DNA from 3 places in the Lysinibacillus sp. FSL L8-0126 genome. Region 1 is predicted to be linked to each of the others. Evidence: predicted binding sites of a transcription regulator. Region 1 holds the regulator's gene; each other region holds the start of a gene.
The links. The regulator LexA, encoded in region 1, represses DNA repair genes until DNA is damaged. The targets are predictions, from matches to a motif close to CGAACATATGTTCG.
Positions count from the first base shown of each region.

Region 1 (6,166 bases):
TGGGATCACGTTATTTTTATAAAAATAATAAAGAGTTTCATTATACGGTTAATGTTTTGTTACTCCGCATGCCTATCTTTGGCCAACTTTTACAAAAAGATATTATAGCGAGAATGACGAGAACTCTATCTACTCTTTTTAGTAGCTCGGTGCCGATTTTACAAGCCCTAACGATTGTTGAAAAAGTCGGAGGTAATCCAGTTATGGGAAAAGTAGTGCTGGAGGCCCGCGATAATTTAGAAAAGGGTGGCACATTATCAGAGCCACTTGAAAAAAGCTGGCTATTTCCACCTCTTGTTACACAAATGACAGCAATTGGTGAGAAAACAGGCTCCTTGGATTACATGCTTGAAAAAATTGCTGATTTTTACGAGGAAGAAGTAAACCGTGCCGTCGATACAATGAAGTCACTTATCGAACCTTTAATGATTATAGTACTTGCTCTTGTTGTAGGAGTAATTGTTGCGGCTATATTCTTACCAATGTTCCAACTATATGAAAATATGTAATTTTTAATTATATAAAACTTATTTAGAAATTGAATTAGAAGACCGTGTTTTCACACTTCATATAAAACTACTAAGGAGGAATTCTCTATGTTTAAAAAATGGAAAAATAAAAAACTATTGAAAAATGAGAAGGGTTTAACATTAGTTGAACTTTTAGCTGTAATTGTTATTTTAGCAATTATCGCAGCAATCGCTGTGCCTGCAATTGGTAATATTATTAATAAGTCAAAGGACCGTGCTATTTTAGCAGAAGCATCAAATATTCTATCTGGTGCTAAGATTGCTTATATTGATGGCGCTTGTAAAGGAGACAGCTCAGATAATGAGTGTGTGAAAGATGAATTAGAAGCGTTTGTAGATGGTATTGAGCTAGGAAGCAATGATAAAGTAACGTATAACGAAAGTGAAAAAAAATGGTCAATTTCATATGGTAGATTTGAAGAGATTAAAACAGAGAGTCTCAAAGTTAGCTCAACTGCAGGTGCAATAACAATATTTGAAGAAGAACTTAATAAACTATTAAAAAGTGCAGGAGTAGATAAGAAAAAAACAGAAAATACTAAAACTCAATAATCAGTCCTCCCAACCCATTCAGAAACGATAATTTTCTTGCGTTTCTGGCTGGGGAATGGATGACTAATTGATAAAATCATTTATACTGAATAGGAAAAGGAGGTCTTTTCACATGTTTAAGAGAAAGAGAAAGTCGCATGTATCGATTGAACTGAAGGATTATGTGCTACGTGCGATTGTGGCGAAAGGACCTGAGCCTAGTCAATGGCATGGCTATGAATATCCTTTACCAGTTGATATCGTTGAAAATGGAGCAATCATAGATGAGGTGGCTCTTTTTGAAATTATTAAAGAACAGGTTGTGAAGTGGACAGGAAAAAAACAGGCTGTTCGTATGTTTGTGCCTGATACAACTGTTTTATTAAAAAGTTTCGAGCATCCTAAAGATGTTAAACCTCAGGAATTACGAGGATATGCTGAAATGGAGTTGGGCCATTCTATTCATTTACCTTTTCAGGCCCCGTTAATTGATGTTTATGATCCCGATGCGGAGGACGGTAAAGCGATATTATTTGCAGCACCTTCAGAGGAAATTACGAAAATAGTAGGAATGCTGTTAGATGTCTCCTTGGACCCTGAAGCTGCCGATATTCGTGCCTTATGCAATATACGTTTGTTAGAACATATGTCAATGTTAGTGCCTAATAAAACATATTTAATTGCTGATTGGTCTATCAATGAACTTTCCATTAGTATCTTTTCAAACGGACAGGTTGAGTTTTTGCGTTATCAATCGATTGAAACAGATATGGCACAATGGCAGGGCAAAAAAGTCGATGAATTTAGCTACCAATTTCTCTACAATGGTGAAACCGAAGATTACCAGATGGTCGTCATGGATCAGGTTTTAGAAATTGATCGGATGATGAATTTCTTTAAGTTTTCTTTACATAAAGGGGAAAAAACAGTAGATGAAATCATAATACTTGGTGATAACCCGTTACTCAAATCAATAGGAACCTTATTATCTTCTAATTTAGAGACACCTTTGATGATTGTTGATGGAGCAAAAATTGAAAAGTTCTTTCCTTATTTTAAAAAAGAATTTTCAACATTGCTAGGCTTAGCTTTGAAGGAGGTTCATTAATGGTTCCAGATATAAACCTCTTACCACAGCTTGAAAAACGGTCTACTTCACCAAAGCTTTTTTATAGCTTGATAATTGTCATAGTGGGTCTAATAGTAGCTTATTTACTATTTATATTTTTTACAGCTAAAAGTGATTTGTCACGTTTATCTGCTGAGGAAAAGACATTAACGACACAGCTTGAACAATTACAGCAAGAGTTAGATGTAAGACAAAGTGTTGATCAGGGATCATTGGAGGAATCTGTTGCCTATATTCAAGGTGTTTCTTATCCTGTAACCCCATTAATTGATGAAACGAAAACTTTACTACCAACTCAAACGTACTTGCGTAGCTACGTTTTTGGGGAAAATACAGTTAATATTGAAGTGGATTTTGAAACGATGACCGATATATCGAAATATGTAGAGCGACTTTTAATGAGTAGTTTTTTTACAGACGCACAAATTAATACAGTGTCAAACTTTGATATAGAGCTTGGCGAACAGAAGGAATTAACGCCTGAACAAAAATTTAAAGAAGTACCACGTTATTCAGTGTCCATTACGGCGACAATCGACTTTATGTATTTAGCTGGAGGACGACGCTCATGAATAAATTAACGAGTAGTAAAAATTCATCTATTATCTTGTTATTGACTTTAATCGTTTCTATTTTATTTGCGCTTTATTATTATTTATTATTACCAAGATTAAATGAAGTAGAAGCAAAAGAGAGTCATGTATCACAGATACAGCAAGAGATTTCTAGTGTAAAAGAACAATTAGCTCAATTAGACAAGGAGCAGGGTCAGCCGACTATCAATGTTTTAGCGTTAAGACAGAAGCTACCTACAACAAGAGCTGTTGAAAAGATCATACTAGATTTAGCTGAGATTGAGGAAGTGACAGGAACACGCATAAAGTCATTAACAGTTCAAAATGATGATGCGGCTGTTTCGCAATCAGATGTATCGCAAGACCTTAATCTGTTGGAGCAAGCTGAAGAAGAGGTTAATGGTGAGCAGGATAACAAGATTACGAGTTCACCGATTTCATCTATTTCAAAGGATTCCTTACCATCGAATTTAAAGTTGATTACTTTTATATTAGAGGTTGGGGCGCTTGATTTTAATTCTCTAGAGAGCTTTTTACAGGAAATTGAACAATTACAGCGTGTGATGAAAACGGATACTATCGAATTCAAATTGCCTGGAGAGCAGGATCAATTAGAAAAAGATACGGATCTTACTTTACAAGCTACCGTCCAGGTGACGACGTTCTATTACGAAGGAGAGTAATAATTGCATTGATAGGCGTTCCATACTGCATCTGTATGGGCGCCTATTAGTTTAGGAGGACAGAAAATTGGAAATGGCTTATACAATCTTTCTATTTTTATTTGGGCTTGTCTTTGGCTCTTTTTATAATGTGGTAGGCTTACGTGTGCCACAGAAGGAGTCGATTGTACAACCTCCTTCACATTGTACTAAATGTCAAAGGCAACTGACGGCGCTTGATTTAGTGCCAGTTTTATCTTATGTGTTTTTTGGGGGGAAATGTCGGAGCTGTGGTAATAAAATAGCTTGGATTTATCCAGTAATGGAATTATTAACAGGATTATTGTTTGCCTTTGCATATTGGCAGCTTGGTTGGAGCATAGAGTTTATAGTAGCCCTATTTTTTATTTCATTATTAGTCATCATTGTTGTTTCTGATATAGCCTATATGCTGATTCCGAATAAGGTGCTTTTATTCTTTTTACCCTTCCTTATTATTGGACGAGTATTGTCGCCATTAACACCCTGGTGGGACTGTGCTGTAGGTGCAGTCGTTGGTTTCGGCATATTATATAGTATTGCTGTGATATCAAACGGGGGCATGGGTGGAGGCGATATTAAATTATTCTTTTTAATTGGACTTGTTCTTGGTACAATGCATACACTGTTAACATTATTTATAGCTGCAGTTATCGGCATGATTGTCGGGCTTGTCGTGTTAACGAAGAACAAGCAGGGGAGAAAAACACCTATTCCTTTTGGACCTTCTATTGCATTAGCCGCTATCATTGTCTATTTTTATGGGGATTCATTAATCGATTGGTATTTAGGTTTTTGGTAATTGTTCAATCTTCAAGCATATGGAGGGAAGCAAGTGAAACCGATTATTGGCATTACAGCCTTTGTGGAAGATGATTTATCCTCTCGATTAAATGCTGCTTACAGTAAAAGTATCATTGATGCAGGTGGGATTCCTCTTATTATTCCACTTGGCGTAGAGGAGGATGCCACACAAATTCTATCCCTTACAGATGGTTTATTGTTATCTGGAGGCTATGACGTGCATCCATTTCTGTATGGGGCAGAGCCTGCACCAAAACTAGGGAAAATTCATCCAGCAAGAGATACGGTAGAGTTAGCATTAATTGAAGCGGCATTCACACGAAAGATGCCTATTTTGGGTATTTGCCGAGGCATTCAAATACTAAATGTAGCACTAGGTGGTACTTTATTTCAGGATATTGATAGTGACCATTTTAGTACTAAGCTGCTCAAGCATGTACAGCAATCTGCTCGAGCTGTAGCTACTCATTATGTACAAATTATGGAGGAGAATTTATTAGCGACCATTTTACAACAAGAGAAAATAGCGGTAAATTCATTTCATCATCAGGCAGTTAATGTATTAGCAGAGAAATTAAAAGTAGCAGCAAAATCGAGTGATGGCATTATCGAAGCAGTTGTTCATGAAGAGTTGCCATTTTGCTTGGCTGTTCAGTGGCATCCCGAGGAACTAGCTATAGCAGGAGATGAGCCTGCACAAAAATTATTTTCAGCCTTTGTTGAAGCTAGCTTAAAATTCAAAAAGGAAGCGTAGCAGGGGGACTGTACAAAGAATCCAACCATATATGGATTCTTTTTTTGCGTAAAAAAGAGGATACATGCTCTTAGAAGGAACACATAATCCTCAAAACCTACTTTAAATGATTAATGTACACGACGATATAGTCCTACAACTTGTCCTAAAATAGAAACTTGATCGACGATAATAGGCTCCATAGATGAGTTTTCAGGCTGTAAACGGAAATGATTTTTTTCCTTGAAGAAACGTTTGACCGTTGCTTCATCCTCTGCTGTCATGGCTACAACAATATCTCCGTTATTAGCTGTTGCCTTTTGCTTCACAATAACTAAATCGCCGTCTAAAATTCCTGCTTCAATCATAGATTCCCCCATAATCTCTAGCATGAATAACTGATCCTCGCTTGTGCCATACGTATCTGGTAATGGGAAATATTCTTCAATGTTTTCAATAGCAGTAATTGGGGAACCAGCAGTTACCTTCCCCACAAGTGGTACATGAATGACTTGCTGCTTTTGAATAGACTCTTCAGGCTCTAAAATTTCAATTGCACGTGGCTTTGTTGGATCTCGACGAATAAAGCCCTTTTGTTCTAATCGAGCTAAATGACCATGAACAGTTGAACTTGAAGCAAGTCCGACTGCTTCCCCGATTTCACGTACTGATGGTGGATATCCCTTAGCTCGTACCTCTTCTTTAATAAAAGCCAAAATGTCCTCTTGTCTTTTCGAAACTTTTTTCATGAGTGCTCACCTCTTTTTTCTAATATCATTCTTCTTATTTGATAGTATAACAGAATGCGAACATGTATGCAAACATAGGTTCGAAAAGTGTTTGACAAAAACGTTTGTTCGCTTTATTATGAGAACATACATTCCGAACAAACATTCTAGAAAAGGGGTTGTAACTATGACATGGTTAAAGAAAAATACACATATCTCCATTTTATTAGGAGCTTGTCTATTATTTGCAGGATACCTTTACATCACTGATCCAGGAGATGTTAATTACGCAGAAATTCAAATTGAACATGGGGATAGCTTGTGGTCGTTAGCAGAGCAATACCGTGGTAAGATGAGTACAGATGATTGGATTAAGCTGGTCAAAACAGAAAATGAATTAGCAGATATTAAAATTGTGGCAGGAAAGTCTCTAGT
Region 1 is NZ_CP152028.1:223,397-229,562, reverse strand. Features, by position in the region: gene MHI34_RS01175 (type II secretion system F family protein) at 1-509, shown strand, start outside; gene MHI34_RS01170 (prepilin-type N-terminal cleavage/methylation domain-containing protein) at 597-1,082, shown strand; gene pilM (pilus assembly protein PilM) at 1,195-2,169, shown strand; gene MHI34_RS01160 (hypothetical protein) at 2,169-2,762, shown strand; gene MHI34_RS01155 (hypothetical protein) at 2,759-3,448, shown strand; gene MHI34_RS01150 (A24 family peptidase) at 3,516-4,268, shown strand; gene MHI34_RS01145 (gamma-glutamyl-gamma-aminobutyrate hydrolase family protein) at 4,302-5,024, shown strand; gene lexA (transcriptional repressor LexA) at 5,135-5,752, opposite strand; gene MHI34_RS01135 (LysM peptidoglycan-binding domain-containing protein) at 5,919-6,166, shown strand, end outside.

Region 2 (6,166 bases), 2.1 Mb from region 1:
GTGGGCTTATAAATGGGCCAGAGCCTATGTTGATTTTGCTGCAGGTGAAAAATATGACTGGTTAAAGTCAAAAGGTATCAAATTTTTCCCTGTGGTTGGATGGGCAGAACGGGGAGGCTCTTTAGCGGGAGGACATGGCAATTCTGTACCAAGATTTCATATTGTATGGGGAACTGGTCCTGGCATAGTAAAGCCATTTGTAAATAAAGTAAAGCAAGCTATGAAAGATGGATTTATCGATTTTAGACCAAGACATCGTGTGGATGAATTTATACAACATGATGGAACAATTACAGGAATCAGTGGAACAGTGCTAGCAGAAACCTTTATTAATCGAGGTGAAAAAAGTTCGAGATTGGGGATTGGAGAATTTTCCTACGAAGCCGATGCCGTGATTGTAGCAAGTGGCGGTATTGGGGCTAATTTTGATTTAGTAAGAAAAAATTGGCCTGCACGACTTGGGACTCCTCCTAAAAATATGGTATGTGGTGTGCCAGCTTACGTTGATGGGAGAATGCTAGAAATCACAGAACATGCTGGAGGACGTATTGTAAACCGTGATCGCATGTGGCATTACACAGAGGGATTAAGAAATTGGGATCCAATTTGGCCCAACCATGGCATTCGTATTTTACCAGGGCCTTCCTCCTTATGGTTTGATGCAGAAGGTAATCGATTCCATGCACCCAACTTCCCAGGCTTTGATACGCTCAGTACGTTAGAGGCAATTCAAAAAACAGGTTATGATTACTCTTGGTTTATTTTAACGGAAAAAATTATTGAGAAGGAATTTGCACTATCTGGTTCAGAACAAAACCCAGATTTAACAAACAAAAGCATTAGTGATGTGCTTAAGCGTATAATGCCAGGTCCACCAGCCCCTATCCAAGCTTTTAAAAATCATGGCGAAGATTTTGTGATTGCACATGATTTAAAAGAACTAGTAGAAGGCATGAATAAACTAGCAGGGAATGAGCTACTGGATTTCATGAAAGTGAAAGAGCAAATCTTGGCAAGGGATCGAGAAATGGACAATAAGTTTACGAAGGATTTACAGGTTAACGCTATTCATGGGGCAAGGCATTATATTGGAGATAAATTAGTGCGTGTTGCCAAACCACATAAAATTCTAGATACTAAAAATTGGCCATTAATTGCCGTACGTTTAAACATTCTAACTAGGAAAACCTTGGGTGGCTTACAAACAAATTTAAATGGTGCGGTGTTGGGTATGGATGGTCAACCTATACCAGGTTTATTTGCTGCTGGTGAAGTAAGTGGCTTCGGTGGCGGGGGTGTTCATGGCTATCGTGCTTTAGAAGGGACATTTGTCGGAGGCTGTTTATTTAGTGGACGGCAGGTTGGGCGCTATTTAGCGCAGGAATAATAAGAAAAAGAGCATCGTTCATCAGGACGATGCTCTTTTTGGATGGGCTAGTAGATGGCTTACTATTTTAAGGTTTAGACCATTTACGCACACGGCTAAACCCTATCTCACCAAGTATTAACGATTTGCGTTTTGAATCTCTGCAATCTTAGCAATTTGCTCCTCAACCTGCTCCTTCGTCCAACCATTCTCTTCGACAAAGAAATTGCGTTCTGCACGGCGGCAATCATCTGAACAGCTACGCATATAAAATGCTTCGTGTTTTTCCTCACATAACATTAATTTATGACATTCAGGGTTTGCACAGTTTGTATAACGTTCAGAAGGTTCACCTGTGAAGTAATCCTTCCCAACGATGACATGCTCAACCTGATTAATCGGTACACTTCGACGACGGTCAAAAACAAACATCTGACCATCCCATAGCTGGCCCTTTACTTCAGGATCTTTTGCATAGGTTACAATACCACCGTGTAATTGACCAACACTTTTACCATAGCCTTCACGTTTTAGCCAACCAGAGAATTTTTCACAGCGAATACCACCTGTGCAGTAAGTTAAAATCTTTTTATCTGCAAAATCTTCTTTATGTGCTTCCATCCAAGCTGGAAGGTCACGGAAGGTTTCAATATCAGGTCGTACAGCACCTTTGAAATGACCAATATCATATTCATAGTCATTTCGGGCGTCGATAATCACAGTGTTCTCTTCTTGCATTTGTTCCATAAATTCTTTAGGCGATAAATAATCGCCTGTGATTTCCAAAGGATTAATATCATGCTCCAAACCTAAATGGACAATTTCCTGACGAGGACGTACATGCATTTTCTTAAAGGTATGTCCTTCCACCTCATCGATTTTCCACATAATATCACTAAAACGAGCATCTGCCTTCATATGATTCCTATAAGCATCTGTTTGCTCAACGGTACCAGAAACGGTGCCATTAATGCCTTCAGAGCCTACTAAAATACGTCCAAGAAGTCCAATTTCTTTACATAATGCTAAATGTTCTTCTGCAAATGCTACAGGGTCTTCAATTGTAATATATTTATAATAAAGTAATACACGATAGTCCTTCTGTATCAAAATACGTTACCACCTTTAACTCAATATTCGTCCTTTAATATAGCATAACAAGAGCAATTTTGCTTAGAGTAGAAGGAGTTTTCTAAAAAAACACGAATAGTACATAGTGAATGACTATTCATATTTGGGGGTAATAGAGATGGAATTTTCAACGATTACTTTAGAAAAATTAGAACGTCGTGCAACGTTAACATTGAATCGTCCGCAGGCGATGAATGCTATGGATGATGTTATGATGCGAGAACTCGCAGAATGCTTTGAGGCTCTCCAACAGGAACAAAATATACAGGTGCTTGTTATTCGTGGAGAAGGAAAAGTCTTTTCTGCGGGTGGCGATATCAAGGCTATGTTAGATGAAAATAAACCATTAAATATTGATGAGGCAATGGTCTATCTTTCACGTATTGTGAAAGCGTATTATCAGTTACCAATGATTGTGATTGCTGCTGTTCATGGTGCATCGGCAGGTCTAGGGTTTAGTCTAACACTTGGGGCAGATATAGTTGTGGCTTGTGAAAATAGTAAGCTAGCTATGAATTTCATTGGAATAGGACTAATCCCAGATGGAGGTGGTCATTTCTTCATGAAGGAACGTGTGGGGACTGTTAAAGCGAAACAGATGATTTGGGAGGGGAAGGTATTAACAGCAAAAGAAGCATTAGATGAAGGGCTTATTGACTTTATTGCACCAGAGGGTACTGTATTTGCCATGGCAGATCAGCTTGTTGGTAAAATGCTTGCGTCACCTATTTCTTCCATGATTACAACGAAAAAAATTCTACATGCTCAAAATTTGCCTCAGCTAGAAAATATCCTAGCTTTAGAAGCAGAGGGGCAATCCGCTATGCGTAAAACAACAGATCATCTAGAAGGCATTCATGCATTTGTAGAGAAAAGAATGCCTGTCTTTGTAGGAAAATAACAATCATAAAAGGCGCGTAGCAACAATGACTACGTGCCTTTTAGCCACTAAACATGGAATAAAATTAATTTACCCGAAGCGTTTACAAGACGATGAGTTTTGTCGGCAACACCTTTTTCCTCAATTTGTTGTTGTCCGTTTAGTTTAGCAGCCTCATCATTTTCAAATGTCCAAGTTTCATCAAATAATGTTTCCCCTGTTTTTTCAAAAGCTGTAAAACGATAATTCTCCATACAAACCCCACCCTTTTACTTAAATATATTTCTATTATACATAGAAGATTTATAAACTTCACGGTAAAACTAGTGAATTTTTTGATAAATTACGAAAATTGTGGAAAAAGTAAGGCAATGCTGTTTTTTATGTAATACCATTTTTCATAAAACGTGAACTATGATAAAATAGAACAAATATTCGGTTTTGTTTAGTGAACATATTACGGTACAGAGGCGATAATTATCTACTATTTGAGGTGATTGGATGACAGCAATTCGTTTTTTTCATTTGGCAGATTTACATTTAGATAGTCCATTTAAAGGTTTATTTGGATTACCTGAGCACATTTTAAAGAACATTAGGTCGAGTACTTTTGAAGCATTCGATAAAATTATCCATAAAGCAATTCAAGAGAAACCTGATTTTATATTAATTGTTGGAGATATTTATGATGGTGAAAATCGTAGCTTGCAAGCACAACGAAGATTTCAGGATGCAATGGAAAAGCTCTTCCAACACAACATCCCTGTGATTGTGAGCTATGGTAACCACGATCATTTAAATGGCACTTGGACACGCTTTGCTTTGCCAAGCAATGTCTATGAACTACCAGCGGAAACGACCGTGGTTCAATTAAAAATCCGAGGCCAGCAAGTAAATATATATGGTTTCAGCTATCATGAACGCCATTTAAAGGAATCAGTTATTGAAAGTTATCCAATTGCACAGGATCAGCATGCCATTCATATTGGTATGCTACACGGCAGTGAGGCAGGCAACACGACCCATGATGTTTACGCCCCCTTCACTAAGCAGCAGTTGATAGAAAAGAACTATCATTATTGGGCTTTGGGACATATTCATAAACGACAGCTTTTACATCAAAACCCTCCCATTGTTTATCCAGGCAATATTCAAAGTCGACATCGTAAAGAACAAGGACTGAAAGGCTTTTATGACGTGACGTTATCCCAAACATCGAATGAGCTAGATTTTATCCCTACATCTACTGTCGTTTATAACACGATAGAAGTGGATTGTACGAATGTTGTACATGCCAATGAATTACTAAAAAGATGTTCGGAAGCGATCACAACGAATAGGACGAAGTACGGGGCATCAGTAGTTGAGCTTCACCTGCAAAACATTGATGAACAAACGGAAGCTTTATTTGAACACGCAACTGTAGATGCATGGTTAGATACTGTGCGAGAGACGGAGGAAGGCATTGAGCCGATGTGTTGGGTACAAAAGTTGGTATTGCAGAAGACAGCAAGTCTTTATGAGCAGACAGCAGCAACTCAATCCGTTGTCAGCTTAATGGAGCAGTGGGACAGTAATGAATGGAAAGATATTCTAAAAGATTTATACCAATATGCTGGTGGTGCAAGGCTGATAGAGCCACTAAGTGACAAGGATATTGAAAACTTAACGCAAAATGCACAGGCATTATTGGCAGAAGAAATTCAAAGGGCGTGATCACATGCTGACTATACAAAAAATCCAAATATATGGCTTTGGTAAGCATGAAAACATCACCATTTCCTTAAATGAGGGTGTCACTATTTTTTATGGATTAAATGAAGCAGGAAAGACGACGATTCAGCAGTTTATACTACAAATGCTCTTTGGTTTCCCCATACGGCAGCAGACACAGCGCAAATATGAACCAAAAGTTTCGACGAAATATGGTGGTCAGCTCACACTCGTGCATCCTATTTATGGCCAGTGCACTATTGAACGTGTGAAAGGAAAGGCAGCGGGCGATGTTTCTGTTTATCTAGAGGATGGAACAACGGGACACGAGGAACTATTAACTAAGCTTTTATATGGGTATTCTAGAACGTCCTTTGAATCCATTTTTTCATTTTCATTGCATGAGCTACAGGGCATTGAAAAAATGTCAGAGGAGGAGCTAACCCATTTGCTACTAGCCTCTGGCACAACAGGGGTTCAACATTTATCAGCTCTTGAAAAGAAGATGGAGAAAGAGGCAAATGAGCTGTTTAAAAAAACAGGTAAAGTACCCGTGATTAATCAAAAGGTTGAGCAATTAAAGCAGCTTGAGCGTACGATTAAACAGGAGCAGGGAAAGATTCTAACATTTGAGGACAAATTAAAGCAATTACAACTACTTGAGCATAATCTAGAAAAGCTTTATAGTACGCAAAAACTGCTGCAACAACAATGGCAGCAGTTAACGATTCAAAAGCAGGCACTTCCTCTCCTCAAACAGCAACAGATTTTACAGCAGACACTGGTCAATTATCAACATGTACAGTTTCCGCCAGAAGGTATAAGACGCTATGAGCAATTAAAGGATCGTCTATTACACGAAAGCCAGCAGCTAATGCAATTAAAGGAGCAATGTCAAACATTACAAGATCAAGTACTTACCATAGCGGATGAGCATACGGTCAATGAAATGGCTCGTCTTATGCAAAAAGAGGCAACGTGGCATCAGCTGATGGTGAAGGAGCAAAATTTACATGATGATCTCTTTATGTTTGAGCAAGAAATGAAAGCACAGTTTCGTTTATTAGGCGTACTCG
Region 2 is NZ_CP152028.1:2,315,256-2,321,421, forward strand. Features, by position in the region: gene MHI34_RS11335 (FAD-binding dehydrogenase) at 1-1,387, shown strand, start outside; gene MHI34_RS11340 (rhodanese-related sulfurtransferase) at 1,505-2,476, opposite strand; gene MHI34_RS11345 (enoyl-CoA hydratase) at 2,616-3,398, shown strand; gene MHI34_RS11350 (YhzD family protein) at 3,446-3,631, opposite strand; gene MHI34_RS11355 (DNA repair exonuclease) at 3,879-5,093, shown strand; gene MHI34_RS11360 (AAA family ATPase) at 5,098-6,166, shown strand, end outside.
Region 2: MHI34_RS11355 (DNA repair exonuclease) is a predicted target of LexA. The motif match lies at 3,802-3,815, and genes of this name have one in related genera.

Region 3 (6,166 bases), 2.0 Mb from region 1:
GAAAAGACATTTTTGCAGAATGGTTGATTGGAGTGGAGCCAGTGTCACTCCTAGGGGATTTAGCGTCATAGAGGAGACCCTGGAGCGAACGCAGTGAGTGAAGCGGCTCATCTGACGCCCCCTGGAAAGGACGCTGGTGGAACGGAAATCAACCCCTCGCCTTACAAAATTGCTTATTATGCCGTTGACATTACCTTTTTTATTTCGATTCAGTAACATAAAATGAAAGGCGTAATGGCTTAAAAGTTCTTAGCATTTGGCCCATTGAAGCCATATTTTTCAAAGAATTCTTCTCGGAAATCACCAAGGCGGTCTTGACGAATGGCTTCACGCACTTGTTCCATCAGCTTCAATAGGAAATGTAGATTATGATAAGACGTTAAACGAATACCAAACGTTTCTTCCGTACGGATAAGGTGTCGAACATAAGCACGAGAATAGTTTTTACATGTATAGCAATCACAATTCGGATCAATTGGACCAAAATCACGTGCATACTTAGCATTTTTCACCACTAGACGGCCTTCAGATGTCATTAGTGTACCATTACGCGCAATACGTGTTGGCAGCACACAGTCAAACATATCAATCCCACGAATTGCTCCATCAATTAAAGAATCTGGTGAGCCAACCCCCATTAAATAACGTGGTTTATTTTCAGGCATCATTGGCGTCGTAAATTCTAACACTCGGTTCATCACATCTTTCGGTTCACCAACAGATAATCCACCAATTGCGTAGCCTGGGAAATCTAATTCCACTAATGCTTCTGCTGAACGACGGCGTAAATCCTCATACTCTCCGCCTTGGATGATCCCAAACAAACCTTGCTCCTCTGGACGCTTATGCGCTTCTTTACAGCGTTTTGCCCAACGTGTTGTACGATCAACTGATTGCAGCATATAATCATGTGTCGCAGGAAATGGTGGACATTCATCGAACGCCATCATAATGTCAGACCCTAAATCATTTTGAATTTCCATTGCTTTTTCAGGGCTTAAAAATAGCTTATCTCCATTAAGGTGATTACGGAAATGAACGCCTTCCTCCTCAATTTTACGGAATTGACTTAGGGAGAACACTTGGAAACCACCTGAATCCGTTAAAATAGGACGATCCCAGTTCATAAATTTATGGAGTCCGCCTGCTTCCTTGACAATATCATTGCCTGGACGAAGCCATAAATGGTACGTATTGGACAAAATGATCCCAGCATTCATTTCTTTTAATTCCTCTGGCGACATCGTTTTAACAGTTGCTTGTGTGCCCACTGGCATGAATGCTGGTGTTTCAAAGGAGCCATGTGGTGTATGGACGATGCCAAGACGTGCTCCTGTTTGTTTACAAGTATGAAGTAATTCATATCGAATTGCTGGTTGTGTCATAAACTAAAAATCCTCTCTTATCTGAAGTAAAAACAGTACTTCGATTGTATCCACTATTATTTTTTCGGACGTATAAACATCGCATCTCCAAAACTAAAGAAGCGATATTTTTCCTCCACTGCTTGCTGATAGGCACTTAAAATAGTTTCTCGAGTAGCTAGCGTACTAACAAGCATGACAAGTGTTGATTTCGGTAAATGGAAGTTTGTAATTAACCCATCCACCACCGTAAAGTTGTAGCCTGGATAAATGAAAATAGACGTCCAACCTTGTTCTGCTCGCACTTCCCCCTCATATTTAGAGCCAATTGTCTCCAATGTACGTGTAGAGGTTGTCCCAACAGCTATGACCTTGCCGCCGTTTTGCTTAACACGATTAATCGTATCTGCCGCTTGTTCGGTCACACTATAGAATTCAGCGTGCATTTCATGGTTTTCAATCGAATCCACACTAACAGGACGGAAAGTGCCGAGACCCACATGTAGCGTGATAAAGACCACTTCTACACCTTTCGCTTTTACCTGCTCTAATAATTGCTCCGTGAAATGCAGTCCCGCTGTTGGTGCTGCAGCTGAGCCACGTTCTTTGGCATAAACCGTTTGGTAACGATCCTTGTCCTCAAGTTTTTCACGAATATATGGAGGCAACGGCATTTCACCAAGTTGCTCTAATATTTCATAAAAGATGCCATCATAATGAAAGTCAAATGTACGTCCGCCATGTTCAAGCTCTCCTGTACAAGTAGCTGTTAATAAACCTTCACCAAATGTGATAACAGTTCCTACTTTTACACGCTTAGCTGGTTTTACAAGTGTTTCCCACTCATCTGTACCAGCTAATTGCTTTAATAACAATACTTCTATATGTGCACCTGTTTCCTCTTTCACACCCATTAAGCGAGCAGGTAAGACTCTTGTATCATTTAATACGAGACAATCTCCAGCATGTAGCTCATCTAAAACGTGAGCAAAATGGTGGTGCTCTACTTTAGTAGCGCCAGGTGTAACAACCATTAAGCGGCTCGCAGTACGATCAATTAATGGCGTTTGAGCAATAAGCTCCTCCGGTAATTCAAAATCAAAATCTTCTACACGCATGAAAAAACTTCCTTCTTTATGTTTGTTGTGGATACTCATATCCAAAATGTTCATAGGCTAAATGTGTGGCAACTCTTCCCCGTGGTGTACGTTGAATAAGGCCAATTTGCATCAAATAAGGTTCATATACATCCTCTATCGTAACCCGTTCCTCACCAATGGATGCCGCAAGCGTATCTAAGCCCACTGGACCGCCTTGGAAGCGCTCAATCATGTTCGTTACAAGTTTATGGTCGATATGATCAAGCCCTCTAGGATCAACTTGTAACAGCTCTAGCGCTTGCTGTGCAAGACCCTCCGTTATCATACCATCTCCAAGCACTTGTGCATAATCTCGTACTCGTTTTAATAGACGATTCGCAATTCGAGGTGTTCCGCGTGAGCGTCTCGCCATTTCCATTGCCGCTACTTGCTCAATTTTCACCTCAAATAAATGAGCACTTCGCACCACAATTTCAGCAAGTGAACGATCATCATAATATTCTAAGCGTAGTAACACACCAAAGCGATCCCTTAAAGGGGCTGATAAGGCGCCAGCTCTTGTTGTAGCACCTACAAGGGTAAAGGGAGGTAAATCAAGGCGTACAGAACGTGCTTCTGGACCTTTCCCCACCACAATATCTAAACAGAAGTCCTCCATTGCTGGATATAGCACTTCTTCAATGGCACGGGAGAGTCGATGAATTTCATCTATAAATAAAACGTCCCCAGGCTCAAGTGAACTTAAAATAGCTGCTAAATCCCCTGGGCGCTCAATTGCAGGGCCACTCGTCATGCGTACATTGACATTCATCTCATTCGCAATAACAGCAGCTAATGTCGTTTTACCAAGTCCCGGAGGTCCATATAACAGCACATGGTCTAAACTTTCTTGGCGAAGCTTTGCCGCTTCAATGAATATTTGTAAGTTTTCCTTCACTTTATGTTGCCCAATATACTGCGTTAATTTTTGAGGGCGTAAAGATAATTCAAACTGCTCATCATAGCTACCTGCCTCACTTGCCATCATACGTTCAGACATGCACCTTCCCTCCTTTCCTTATTTTATTTTTAGCAATAGTTGCAACGCTTGTTTCATAAAGGCATCTGTCGTTTCCAGCTTGTCGTTGTCCTCAAGCTGTGGACGAATTTTTTCGAGCTCTTTTTCAGAATAACCAAGTGCCATTAACGCCAGTATAGCTTCTTCTAGCTCATGCTTATAAGGATTCACACCAAACAATGGTAGCTCATGTTCTGCACTAGGAAGCTCCAATGTATCTAATAACGAGCCTAGCTTGCCCTTCAAATCAAGAATCATTTGACGTGCCGTTTTTTTCCCAACCCCAGGGAACTTCACTAAAAACGCTTCGTCCTCCCGCTCAATGGCACTAATAACCTGTTGCGGATTCCCAGTAGCTAAAATCGCTAGAGCCCCCTTTGGCCCTATGCCAGATACTAATATTAGCTTTCGAAATAGCTCACGTTGATCTAGATTAGGGAAACCATATAAAACTTGTGCATCCTCTCGTACATGCAAATGAACATATATCTGTTGCTCCAGGGCTGATGTGCGGAATGCAAACGGATTGGGCGTATGAAGTTGCCAGCCAATACCTTGTTGTTCTAATACTATAAACTCAGGTGTAATACGAGTTACTTGTCCTTTTAAATAATCATACATCTATAATCCCTCACAATCATCGTCTTCGATTATAGCATATAGCGAACGAATGCTCGACAAAAAGTAGTGGCAAAAGCGCTGTTGCCAAACAAAAATGACCGCCAAATGACGGTCATTTTTTAACAAATCTATCAATATCGTACCACAGTTTTGGCCAATAGGTGAGGGCTCGTTTTGTGAATGGCACTAAATAATCTAAAAATACTAGCTGTTGCTCTAGTGGTAAATCCACTGCAAAAAGCCATTCTCGTAATAGCTCATTCGGATATTTCAAACGATGGAGCTTTCTTTTATCCAGTCGTTTCAGCTCAGGTAATTCGGCAAAAATTTTCCCAAGATCATAATCAACAGCAGGTAATACACGATGCAACCATAAAATATATTCATCATCTGCTTCGCCAAGATGTGCTAAATCAAAATCAATTAAACGTAATTGGCCATCAGAGCACCATAAAAAATTATGATGAACCACATCCCCATGTAATAGTGTGATTTCTTTTTCAGGCGCATCCTCTAATGCAATCAGTTGTAAAGATTTATCACTATAATGCACAATTTGATCGATTTCTTCTTTTGTTAAAAAAGCTCGAAACTCATTTCTTCTACTTTTAAAACGCATATGACGCATTTGCCATTTTAAAAGCTGCGAGTAGGTATGCAAGCCTGGCATTCGCTGCCAAGCTATTTTTTTATGTGTATCATGTAAAGCTATTAATAATTTAAGAGATTCTTCACGATCTTTTTTATATGCAAAGTTAGCACCATGGCTTCCTTCTTGCCATACTTGCACAATTAACTGCTCATCATCACTCTGGACCAATGGTAAGATTAGAGAAGGCTCCATGCGTCCTAACTGGCGATGAATTGCTCTCACCTTCTCTGCAATTTCCACTTGCTTCGCTCGTTTGACAAAATAATGATTCGATTCATACTTATATTTCCAAATGTTTGACTTTAACTCTTCTACAATATACGCTTTTTCACCATCGATAAGGCGTCATCCCGCCTGGGAAATAGTGCGGTGACATCCATTGTCCCCCTGCTGGTGGGCACGGCGGTGGACAATGTGTCGGACATGGTGGTGGCGGACAATGACAAGGATCCATTTGCCATGTAGGCATCATCATTGGTTGTTGATGACAGCCACAGGATTGACCCATGTTCATATCAGGCATCATCATTGGCTGTGTACCACAGCCACAAGATTGACCCATATTCATATCCATTTGTGGCTTCATTTGCTGATCCTGTGTATGGAAGAATGGTGATGTAGACTCTAAAAAGTCTTCCATCCCACCTACTTTATGATCTGGCATGTCACAAGACATTGGCTGTTGTGGCATCGTATAATGCTCGACCTGAGGTTGCATTGGCATCATCGGCCACCACATTTGATGATAGATCGGTTGATGACAACTTGAGCAATGTGGGACAGCAGGCATTTGTGGCATGATATGCATCGGTGGCTGTGGCGCTGGTTGTGGCATTGGCTTCGGTTGAGCTACAGGTGGTGGTGTAGGTGCTGGCGGTGGTGGTGGCTGTATTTGTACAGGTGGTGTTGTAACATTTTGCTCCATTTGTGGCATCACCAATTGTTGGTGCCAATTCATTTCCACAGGCTGCGGTACCCACATCGGTTGTTGTGGCATTTGCATAGGCATTGGCATCGGTATTGGAATCGGAATCATTTGTGGTTCTGGCATTGGCATAGGAGCTGGTGGTGGCGGTACAATAGGCGGCGGTGGTGGCATCGGTCGCTGTACCTCTTTTTTAGGACTTTCCTTCGGTGCCTCCTTATGCACTTGTGTTTCCTTTTTCGGCATTTCTTTATGTGATTCTCTATGCGGCTCTTTGTTTATTTTTTCAGGCAATATAATTTCCATACCTGGAACAATATAATCTGGGTTGGCAAGATGGACATTGAGCCGCTTCAAATCTTCAAACGAAATGCCGTACTCTTTCGCAATCTTCCACAAGGTGTCTCCCTTTTGAACAATATGAATACGCAATTTTTTCCTCCCTTC
Region 3 is NZ_CP152028.1:2,956,610-2,962,775, reverse strand. Features, by position in the region: gene tgt (tRNA guanosine(34) transglycosylase Tgt) at 240-1,385, opposite strand; gene queA (tRNA preQ1(34) S-adenosylmethionine ribosyltransferase-isomerase QueA) at 1,442-2,482, opposite strand; gene ruvB (Holliday junction branch migration DNA helicase RuvB) at 2,499-3,503, opposite strand; gene ruvA (Holliday junction branch migration protein RuvA) at 3,522-4,142, opposite strand; gene MHI34_RS14460 (phosphotransferase) at 4,255-5,088, opposite strand; gene MHI34_RS14455 (LysM domain-containing protein) at 5,123-6,151, opposite strand.
Region 3: ruvA (Holliday junction branch migration protein RuvA) is a predicted target of LexA. The motif match lies at 4,185-4,198, and genes of this name have one in related genera.